DNA from 3 places in the Streptomyces sp. NPDC059832 genome. Region 1 is predicted to be linked to each of the others. Evidence: riboswitches for the same ligand, from Rfam matches in the RefSeq annotation. Region 1 holds a riboswitch; each other region holds the start of a gene.
What was found. Region 1 has a riboswitch for cobalamin ahead of ACFV8T_RS31990 (prenyltransferase/squalene oxidase repeat-containing protein). Riboswitches for the same ligand answer to the same signal wherever they lie in the genome.
Positions count from the first base shown of each region.

Region 2: another riboswitch for cobalamin. It lies ahead of ACFV8T_RS28750 (prenyltransferase/squalene oxidase repeat-containing protein); the one in region 1 lies ahead of ACFV8T_RS31990 (prenyltransferase/squalene oxidase repeat-containing protein).
Region 3: another riboswitch for cobalamin. It lies ahead of metE (5-methyltetrahydropteroyltriglutamate--homocysteine S-methyltransferase); the one in region 1 lies ahead of ACFV8T_RS31990 (prenyltransferase/squalene oxidase repeat-containing protein).

Region 1 is NZ_JBHWIY010000024.1:47,274-50,523, reverse strand. Features, by position in the region: gene ACFV8T_RS31995 (SCO2322 family protein) at 1-166, opposite strand, end outside; gene ACFV8T_RS31990 (prenyltransferase/squalene oxidase repeat-containing protein) at 163-1,437, opposite strand; cobalamin riboswitch at 1,547-1,682, opposite strand; gene ACFV8T_RS31985 (DinB family protein) at 1,788-2,357, shown strand; gene ACFV8T_RS31980 (MBL fold metallo-hydrolase) at 2,406-3,250, opposite strand, start outside.
Region 2 is NZ_JBHWIY010000019.1:81,185-84,434, forward strand. Features, by position in the region: gene ACFV8T_RS28745 (hypothetical protein) at 1-556, opposite strand, end outside; cobalamin riboswitch at 679-753, opposite strand; cobalamin riboswitch at 846-986, shown strand; gene ACFV8T_RS28750 (prenyltransferase/squalene oxidase repeat-containing protein) at 1,188-3,250, shown strand, end outside.
Region 3 is NZ_JBHWIY010000022.1:977-4,226, reverse strand. Features, by position in the region: gene metE (5-methyltetrahydropteroyltriglutamate--homocysteine S-methyltransferase) at 1-1,293, opposite strand, end outside; cobalamin riboswitch at 1,452-1,669, opposite strand; gene ACFV8T_RS30430 (hypothetical protein) at 1,971-2,390, shown strand; gene ACFV8T_RS30425 (MFS transporter) at 2,678-3,250, opposite strand, start outside.

The DNA of each region.
Region 1 (3,250 bases):
GCCGGACCAGGGACGGGCCCTGGGCGGCGTACGTCCAGCCGGAGCCGGAGCCCTCCCAGAACGACCAGTACCGGTAGCCGGCCGCCTGGGCCGGTCCCGCGCCGAGCACGGCCAGGACGGCGCCCAGGACCACCAGCAGCGCGGTGGCCCTTCCCGTGCGCCTCACAGCTGCCGGTTCTTCCGGCGACCGCTGATCAGGAAGAACGCGATTGCGGCGAGGACGAGGGCGATGCCGATGTACCACCACACGCCCCCGATCACGTCGTCGCCGCTGTGGACCTGGTCCTTCTCGGTGGCCTCGTAGCCGGTGTCGGCGGACGGGTCGGGCGTCACGACGGCGGCGGGCGCGGGGCCGGCCGCGTTCAGCCGGGCGACCAGGTCGACGCCGCCGAAGTCCCGGGCGTTGTCGCCGGTCGAGTGGGCGGCCAGGATGAGCTGGGCGTAGGCGGCGGGGCCGTTCTGGGCGGCCCAGTCCGCGGAGTTCTTCTTCAGCCAGCCGATCGCCCCGGCCGCCTTGTCCTGGTGCCCGGCCGCGGACAGCGCGACGACCGCGTCCGCGGTGTTGCCGAAGTCGGGCTGCGGGGTGGAGTCGGTGGCACCCGGCATCGGCGCCTGGTTCAGGTGGCCGTTCCCGGCGAGGGCGCCGGTGAGGTAGTGGGCGCCGTTCTGGGCGGCCTGCTCGGGCGTGAGGCCGGAACCGGGGTGGCAGCCGGGCGCCTTGCCCGCGGCGTTGTTCCCGACGGCCATCGCCTTGCCCATCGTGCCGAGCACGGCGGCCGCGGTGGCGTCCGCGTTCGCGACGAGCTTCCCCTTCTTGTCGGGCTGGTAGGCGAAGGCGCCGCCGTCCTTGCCGCCGCACGGGATCGCGAGCGCGAGCAGCGGGTCGTACGGGGTCTTGCCGCCGGGGGTCGTGATGTCCGCGAGCCGCTGTCCCTGCCGGGCGAGGGCGCCGATCACCAGGGAGGTGGAGTTGGCATCGCTGGGCGCGCCCGCGGTGTAGCCCCAGCCGCCGTCCTCGTTCTGCACGGACTTCAGCCAGCGCACCGAGTTGTTGACGGTCTCCCGGTGCCCGCCGACCTCGACCAGCGCCTGGGTGGCGGCCGCGGTGGCATTGGTGTCCCGCACCGTCTTCGCGTCGCACGGCTTGGAGACATCGGGCCGGAACGCGGCGTAGGAGCCGTCGGCGCACTGCTGGGAGATCAGCCAGTCCACCGACTTCGCGGCCGGTGTGACGCCTTCGAGCCGCTGGGCGAGGAAGGCCAGCGACTGCCGCCACACCCCGTCGTAGGTGGGGTCCTTCGTGCCGTACAGCCCGGCGGGCAACGCGGCGGACGGCGAGGGCGAGGGGGACGGCGCTGCGACCGCGACCGGCGCTGCGGCCGCGCAGAGCACGGCGGCGGTGGCGGCGAGCGTTGCTGCGCTGCGGCGTACGGTCATGGCGGGCGGGGCCTCTCCTGCGGGGTGAACCGGGCACAGGCACGCTCAGGCACCAGGCTCCGGCTCCGTATACCTCGACGGTGCCGACCACCGGTGGGTCCGGTGGTCCGAGCCGGTCACGACCGCGGACAGGGCATTCCGACTCACCGTCTGCGACGACGGCTCACGGCTGCGTGGTCAGTGCCGGATTCGCACCGGCTTCCCCCTGAACGGGCATGATGACGACCCGCACACTCTACCGGGCGGCCCCGGCCGGGCCCGGGGCGGCTTCGGCCCGCCGGCGACGCGGAGAACCCACTGGCGGGCAACGGGGGAAACTCACTGGCGAGTTCGGCCCCGAACGGACGACCATGTCCCGCATGAGCGATCAACCCGCACGCTGGACCCAGGCGACCGTCTACCCCGACATGTGGGCGGACCCGGACGACGACCCCCGCAGCAAGGAGGGCACGAGCCCGGAGGGCGAGCTCGCGACGCTCGCCGAGTATCTGACCGACTACCGGCTGACCCTGCGGATGAAGTGCGACGGCCTGGACGCGGAGCAGCTGGCCCGCCGGTCGGTCCCGCCGTCGACGCTGTCGCTGCTCGGCCTCCTGCGCCACCTCGCCGAGGTGGAACGGGACTGGCGCAACTGGATCACCGACGGCGAACCGCTGCCCAAGCTGTACGGCAAGCGTGACGCGGACTTCGACGGAGCCGTCGCCGATCAGGCCGTGGTCGACGCCGCCTACGCCGATCTGGGGCGCGAGCAGGCCGCGACCGACGCCGCGCTGGCCGGGCACCCGGACCTGGGTGAGCGGCTGGGCAAGGACAAGATCTCCGTCCGGGAGCTGCTGGTGCACAGGATCGAGGAGTACGCCCGGCACTGCGGGCAGGCCGACCTGTTGCGCGAGTGCATCGACGGACGGGTGGGCCAGTGAGCTCCGGCCGGTGAGCTGAACCGTGCGGGGCGGCCCGCCCGCCCCGCCTCACACTGCGATGTACGTCACCGGCTCGCTCCCCGGCACCGCCTCCGCGCGCCCGAGCTTCACCAGCCGCCGCAGATGCGCCTCCGCCTCCGAGACGGCGATGTTCCGGGAGCCGTGCGGGATCTGCGCCCAGGGCCGGTTCCACTCCATCCGCTCGGCCAGCTCCCACGGCGTCAGCGGCTCCGCCAGCAGTCCCAGCAGCCCGGTCAGCCGCTCCTCGTGGTGGCCGAGGAGCTCCCGTACGCGTCCCGCCGCGTCGGTGAAGGCGTACTGATGCGCGGGCAGCACCTCGGCGGCCCCGAGCCGGCCGATGCGCTCCAGCGAGTCGAGGTAGTCGCCGAGGGGGTCGGTGACCGTCGCGTCGTCCGGGTCCTCGTACAGCCCGATGTGCGGACTGATCCCCGGCAGCAGGTGGTCCCCCGAGAAGAGCCGTCCCCGGCCCGGCAGATTCCCCGGATGCTCCTCCTCCAGGTGCAGGCACACATGCCCCGGCGTGTGCCCCGGCGTCCAGATCGCCCGCAGCCTGCGCCCCGCCAGATCGAGCAGCTCACCGGGCACGATCTCCCGGTCCGGCAGCGCGGCCCGCGACCCCGGCAATGTACGCGTCCGCCCCCCGCCGGCCGCGGCGGCCCGCAACGGCGCGAGATGCTCCTCGGGCGCACCGACCGTGGTGAGCTTGGCCGTGAGATACGTCAGCCACCTGCCGGGTTCGGACTCCCGGGTACGGCGCACGATCGCGGTGTCCGCCGCATGCATGGCGATCCAGGCCCCGGAGGCCTCGCGCACCTGCCCGGAGAGCCCGTGGTGGTCGGGATGGTGGTGGGTGATGACCACCCCGTGGATGT
Region 2 (3,250 bases), on a different contig from region 1:
GGGACTTGGGTATCCGCTGCGTTCCCGCCTGCGTCCGGGCGCCGCCGAGGGCGAGCGCGGCGAACACGGTCCCGTTGAAGTTCGCCGAGGGGCCGAAGTATCCGGGCTCGGCCTTCTGCCAGTAGCTGTAGATGTCGCCGATGAGATTGCGTGAGGCGGAGACGCGGGCCGGGTCGATGCCCGCCGCGTAGGAGTTGAGGGTGGCGCGTTCGTAGTCGGTGACCACCGGCGTCGCGGACGGCCAGCTGGCCGTCGACAGCAGGGTTCGGTACACGGATCTCGCGTTCTTCGTGGTGTCGCCGCCAGGTGTGACGTCGACGGCCGCGGTGCCGGCGGAGGCGAGCGCGCTGAACGCCCACTCGTTCGACAGTCCGGCCCCGGCGTAGGAACCATCCGACGACTGAAGGGACTTGAGGTACGTGACACCGTTCGTCCTCGACGTGGCGATCTGGACCGGTGTGGCAGTGGCAGCGGCCGGCAGGACGCTCAGACAGAGCGCCCCGACGGAGGCGGTCGCCGTGAACGCAAGACGACGTGGGATCAAAGGACGGGACATGGCCTGCTCCTGGGATGAGGGGCGCGCCGCCCTGGGCCCACGGCCTTCCCGGGCGGGAGACAACAGCAGGCAGGGCCGCCGCCCGAACGCGTGGACCGGCTTCCTGTGGTGCGTCGCCGCCTGGGCATTCGGGCTCGGAACGGCCCCAGCCGTCCCACACCGCTGCGCGTCAGCCCCGGACTCTCACCGGGTTCCCCCACGTGGCAGCGCAGGACGCTACCGGACGCGCTGCCGTCCCGCCAGATGCCCCTCAGGCGGCCCTTCCACGTCCCTGGCCGGTGTCTTGACGAGGTATCACTCTGCGTGCTCCAATCCGGCTCATACGCACTGAGTTCCAGGGGAAGCCGGTCAGAATCCGGCGCTGACCCGCAACCGTAGGCCCGGTAGCACCGGGCGAGCCGGAATGCCTGGAGCCTGATCTTCAGCGAGAAGCGCCGTCGTGGACTACGGCGTGGTCGACCAGCCCTGCCATGCGGTGAACCACGCGTGGCCGAGGCCGCCTCAGCCACGTTCATGTCCCCACGGAGACAGAGGCGAGGGGGCTGCGGTGGGGACCGCACAACGAAGAGACCGACAGGCGGGGAGCAGGGCATGCCTGTCCCTGAAACCAGTGGCATTCCTGTTGCTTGCCATGTGCGTGACACTCATCACCATCACCCCGGCCGCGGCCGACCCGCTCGGCGACTGCACAGCCACCAAGGGCGCGATCGTCGCTGTCGACTTCGGCCCCTTCGCAGGCAAGGTCGAGCGCGGCTGCGACACGACGCCGACGACCGGATACGAACTCCTCCACGAGGCGGGATTCACCACCGAGGGCACTCAGCACGACGGCCCGGCGTTCATCTGCCGCATCGGCCTCGGCTCCGGTACGCAGTACCCGACCACGGACCAGGAGTCCTGCGTACTCACCCCGCCGGCCACGGCCTACTGGTCGTACTGGATCGCTTCGCCGGGCCAGCACACGTGGACGTACAGCCAGTACGGAGCCATGGACCGCAAGCCGAAGGACGGCGACGTCGACGCCTGGGTGTTCGGCGGCACCGACATCGGCGGCACCACCGGCAAGCCGACGTTCACCCCCGACGAGGTGCGCGCCGGTGGCGGCACCGGGACTCCTGACCCCGGGGGCACGCCCACGGTCCCGGCCGGGGAGATCGACGTGGCGGCGGCGGCGACCTGGGTCGCCGGCACGCTCAAGGACGGCGAACGCGTCGTTGACGACGGCGCCGACACCCCCGCCTACCTCCTGACCACCGAGGCGGCCTACGCGCTGGCCGCGGCGGACGGCGACAGCGCGACTCTCGACAAGATCACCGCCTTCCTCGCCTCCCACACCGACGACTACACCTATCCGTCGGGCAAGGACCAGGCCCCCGACGCGGCGGCCGCGGCACGCCTGGCCCTTCTCGCCGAGGTCACGGGCGCCGACCCGCACCGCTTCGGCGGCCACGACCTGATCGCCGACCTCGTGGACAACATCTGTGCCGCGGGCCCCGACTCGGGCAGTCCCACCCCCGGTTGTACCGGCAAGGGCGATTTCAGGAACGCAACCTACGCGGACGGACAGGCACTTGCCGTGCTCGCCCTGCTCCGGGACGGCACCGAACCTCCGGCCGAGACCGTCGAGCGGCTGACCCAGTTGCAGTGCGACGACGGCGGGGTCACCAGCATCCTGATCCGCCCCGGCGAGAACTGCGACGGCGATCCCGCCACCACCGGCCTTGTGGCCCTCGCGCTGCATGAGGCGCACGGCCAGGACACGGCGGTGACGAAGGCCCGGACCTATCTCAAGAAGGCGCAGCGCGAGGACGGCTCCTTCCCCGGCTACACCGGGGCCACGTCCGGCAGCGTCTACGCCACCGGGTACGCCGCGCAGTCTCTCCGCGCTCTCGGCGACACCGCGCAGGCCGATGCGGCCGTCTCCTGGCTCTCGCGCGAACAGCTGGACGGCGGCGGGTTCGGCTTCGACGAGGGCGCCACCGTCGCGGCCCTCTACCCGACCGGCCCGGCGGTCCTGGCCGGGGCGGACACCGACCTCACCCGGCTCACGGCGAAGAAGCCGGACCCGACGGACCCGCCGACGACCGGACCGCCCGGCGGCCCGACCCTCCCGGCCAGCGAAGGCCCCGACCTGAAGAAGGGCGTGGGCTACCTCACCAGCGCGGCCAACCTCAAGCAGGGCCGGTACTACGCGGCCGGCCCAGGTGCCTCCCGCGCCGACTTCGGCCTCACCATCGACGGCGCCTACGCACTCGCGGCCACCGGACTGGACAACGACAAGCTCCGCGGCATCGTCGACTTCCTCGACGACGGCGGCAAGGACGGCGACGGCAGGACCCTCCAGGACTGGACCGGGACAGGTACGAAGTACGCACTCGGCGGCTCCATCGGCAAGGTCGCTCTGCTGGCCGAGGCCGTCGGCCGGGACCCGCGCTCCTTCGGCGGCAAGGACCTCGTCGCCGCTCTCGACAAGGCGGTGTGCACCGGGCCGAGCAAGGCTCCGGACCGCAGCTGTGCCGCCAAGGGGGCCTACACCTATGCCCCTTCCGTCTTCGCCCAGTCGCTGGCGATCATGGCCCAGTTGCGAGCCGACGAGAAGACAGCCGCCCAGAAGCCGATCGCGTACCTGGCGAGCCTTCAGCACGGCAGTGGTGCCTGGCCCAGCCTGATTCCCGCCACGGGGGACGCCGATGT
Region 3 (3,250 bases), on a different contig from region 1:
GGCGGCGGCGCGCTCGGTGTACGGCTGGGAGCGACGGCCGTCGAGGTCGGTGACGGCCGCGGTCCTGGCGCGTACGGCGGGGTCGCGGGTGAGGGGGGAGTGCGCGCGTGAGGCGAGGTCGGCCCGGTTGGCGGCGATCTCCGTGGCGATGGCGCCGGTGCCCCTGGCCAGCCCCTTGGCCAGAGTGACGATCTCGGTGGTCTTCTGCCGGGCGAAGGCGAGCCAGCGAAGGACCTGGGGGTCGATGTCCCGTTCGGGTGCTGTGTCGAGGGGGACGTGCAGCAGGGAGCAGGAGGCGGCCACGTCGACCCGGTCGGCGAGGCCGAGAAGTGTGGCGAGGGTGGCCAGCGACTTCTCGTAGTCGTTGATCCAGATGTTGCGGCCGTCGACCACGCCCGCGACGAGCCGTTTGCCGGGCAGCCCGCCGGCGGTGGCGAGGTCCGCGAGGTTGGCGGCGGCGGCGTCGGTGAAGTCCAGTGCCAGTCCGTCCACCGGGGCCTTCGCCAGTACGGGGAGCGCCTCGCCGAGCCGGCCGAAGTACGAGGCCACGAGCAGCTTGGGCCGGTCGGTCAGGCCGCCGAGTTCACGGTACGTGCGGGCAGCGGCGTTCAACTCGGCCGGCGTCCGGTCCTGGACCAGTGCGGGCTCGTCGAGCTGGACCCACTCCGCGCCGGTGGCGCGCAGATCGCCGAGTACCTCCGCGTAGACCGGCAGCAGACGGTCCAGCAGGGTGAGCGGTTCGAAGTCGGCCGCCACCCCGGGGGCGGGCTTGGCGAGCAGCAGGTACGTGACGGGGCCGACGAGCACCGGCCGGGCGGTGTGTCCGAGCGCGAGGGCTTCCTTCAGCTCGGCGACCTGCTTGGTGGAGTCGGTGGTGAAGACGGTGTCCGGGCCGAGTTCGGGGACGAGGTAGTGGTAGTTGGTGTCGAACCACTTGGTCATCTCCAGCGGCGCCACGTCCTGGGTGCCGCGGGCCATCGCGAAGTAGCCGTCGAGCGCGTCGGATTCGACGGCCTCACGGTGCCGGCGGGGGACTGCGCCGATCATGACGCTGGTGTCCAGGACGTGGTCGTAGTAGGAGAAGTCGCCGGTGGGCACCTCGTGGACACCGGCGTCCGCCAGTTGCCGCCAGTTGGACCGGCGCAGGCCGGCCGCCGTTTCCCGGAGGGCGTCGGCGGTGACCCGGCCCTTCCAGTAACCCTCGATGGCCTTCTTCAGTTCCCGGTCCGGACCCTGGCGGGGGTAGCCGTACACGGTGGCGTGTGCTGCCGCGGCTGCGGGCTGTGCTGTCACGGAAATCTCCTTCGCGAGATGACTCCTTGAGATCCCGGGACGGGACACGGACGCGAAGGGATGACGAACCGGACGGATGCGCACGCCATGGGTGCGGTCTTCCGTCCGGTATGTACGCCGACCCGCCCACGAGGTCACCGGGATATCCGCACACGAGGGGTCGCGTGCGGGCAACGGGCAGGTCTTCGGACTCGCGGGCACATCTGCCGAGGGCAGACACCTACTGGCCGTCGCTTCCCGGATCCGTCCGGATCCAGTGCGTATGACGGCGGTCGTTCCCGCTCACCGCTGCGGGGCAGTCCCGGATTCCCACCGGGTTCCCTCTTACGACGCGCCTGCCTGGCGGGCAGGGCGAACCAGCTGCACCGGCCAGACTAGAGGGCGGATCGCTCCCGGGGCACCGCAGTTCACATTCCGGAACGTGACATGAGCCACGGGATCGGTCCGGCCGGGCAGGCTGAAGGGGCGCGCGACGGACCACCGGCCGCCACACGACCCTCCGGCGTCGCACCTTCCCCGAGCGGCGTGACACCGCCGCCTCGGTGATCCTCGACCCGATGGCTGGTTCTCGGCCGCGCCGCGCCCCTGGGCGTGCTTCCGAAGCGCTCGTCCGCTCTCTACCGTGGGAGGAGCAACTTCACACGCGCGCAGCGCGACGGCGACACAACGGGGGCATCGTGGAAGCGGAGTTGGCGGCGCTGGCGGAGACGGGGGCGACGACCTTGATGGGGCTCATGGTCTCGGACGCCTGGACACAGACGCGGGCGCGAGTGGCACGTTTCCTCGCTCGGGGCGAGGAAACCGGTGGTGTGGACGAAGAACTCGAAGCGTCCCGGGCGGAACTCATCTCGGCCCGTGACGGTGAGGCGCCGGATGTCGCGGAGGACATCGAGGACGAGTGGCGGCTCAGACTGCGTCGAGCGCTGCGGGCGGACCCGGCGGCAGCACAGGAACTGCGACTCCTGCTGGATGAACTCGCCCCCGCAGCGGCGGGTGTGCCGACCGTGACAGTTCACAACAGCGTCAGCGAGGGCGCCCGGACCGGCCCGGTCATCCAGGGGCAGCAGCAGAATTTCTCCGACACGACTTTCAACTGACGGGCGCACGTGCGCCCGAGAGGGATCGCAGACAGCGTGAACGGCGCGGGATGCGGGACCGGCGCCGAGCACACGTACATCGGCAACGATGTCGGTCCAGGGCGCGCGTCGTCCGGGAGTCGCCGTGGCAGGTCCCGGTCCGTCCGGCTCGGGCCGTGGGGCGCGGCCGATGTCTCCGGGGGCAAGGTGGTCAGGTTGGAACCGGACCTGCTCCGGGGCGCGGGCGCCCGCGGGACCGCCCCGGCCGATGGGGAGGTCCCGGGCCGGCCCGCGCCCCGGAGCGCGCTTCAGGACTTGGGGGAGAAGCGCAGCCGCGTGGCCGCCACTGCGCCGAGGGCCAGCAGGACGATGGACACCCACAGGCCGGACAGATGGTTGCCGGTGGCGTCCTCGGCGTAGCCCATGATGTACGGGCCGACGAAGCCGCCGGTGATGCCGATGGTGTTGAGCAGGGCCAGGCCGCCGGCGAGGGTCTTGCCCGAGAGCCGGGTGGCGGGGAAGTTGAACAGCAGGGGCTGGACGACGAAGAACGCCAGGCCGGTGAAGCAGAAGCCGAGCAGGGCGATCACGGGACCGGCGACGGCGGCGACGATGAGGCCGGTGAACATCATCAGCAGTCCGACCACCACGAAGTTGCGGGAGCGCCGGGGTGTCGTCGCGCGCGGCGGCACCAGTACGGCACCGACGGCCGCGGTGAGCCAGGGCAGTCCGGTCAGCAGGCCGATGGTGAACGGCGAGAGATCGCCCCAGCCGCCGATGATGCCGGGCAGGAAGTAGACGACGGAGTACAGGGCGACCTGGTGGGTCCAGTTGGCGAAGATGGCCAGCAGCATCTGTTTGTCGCGCAGCACCGTCAGCAG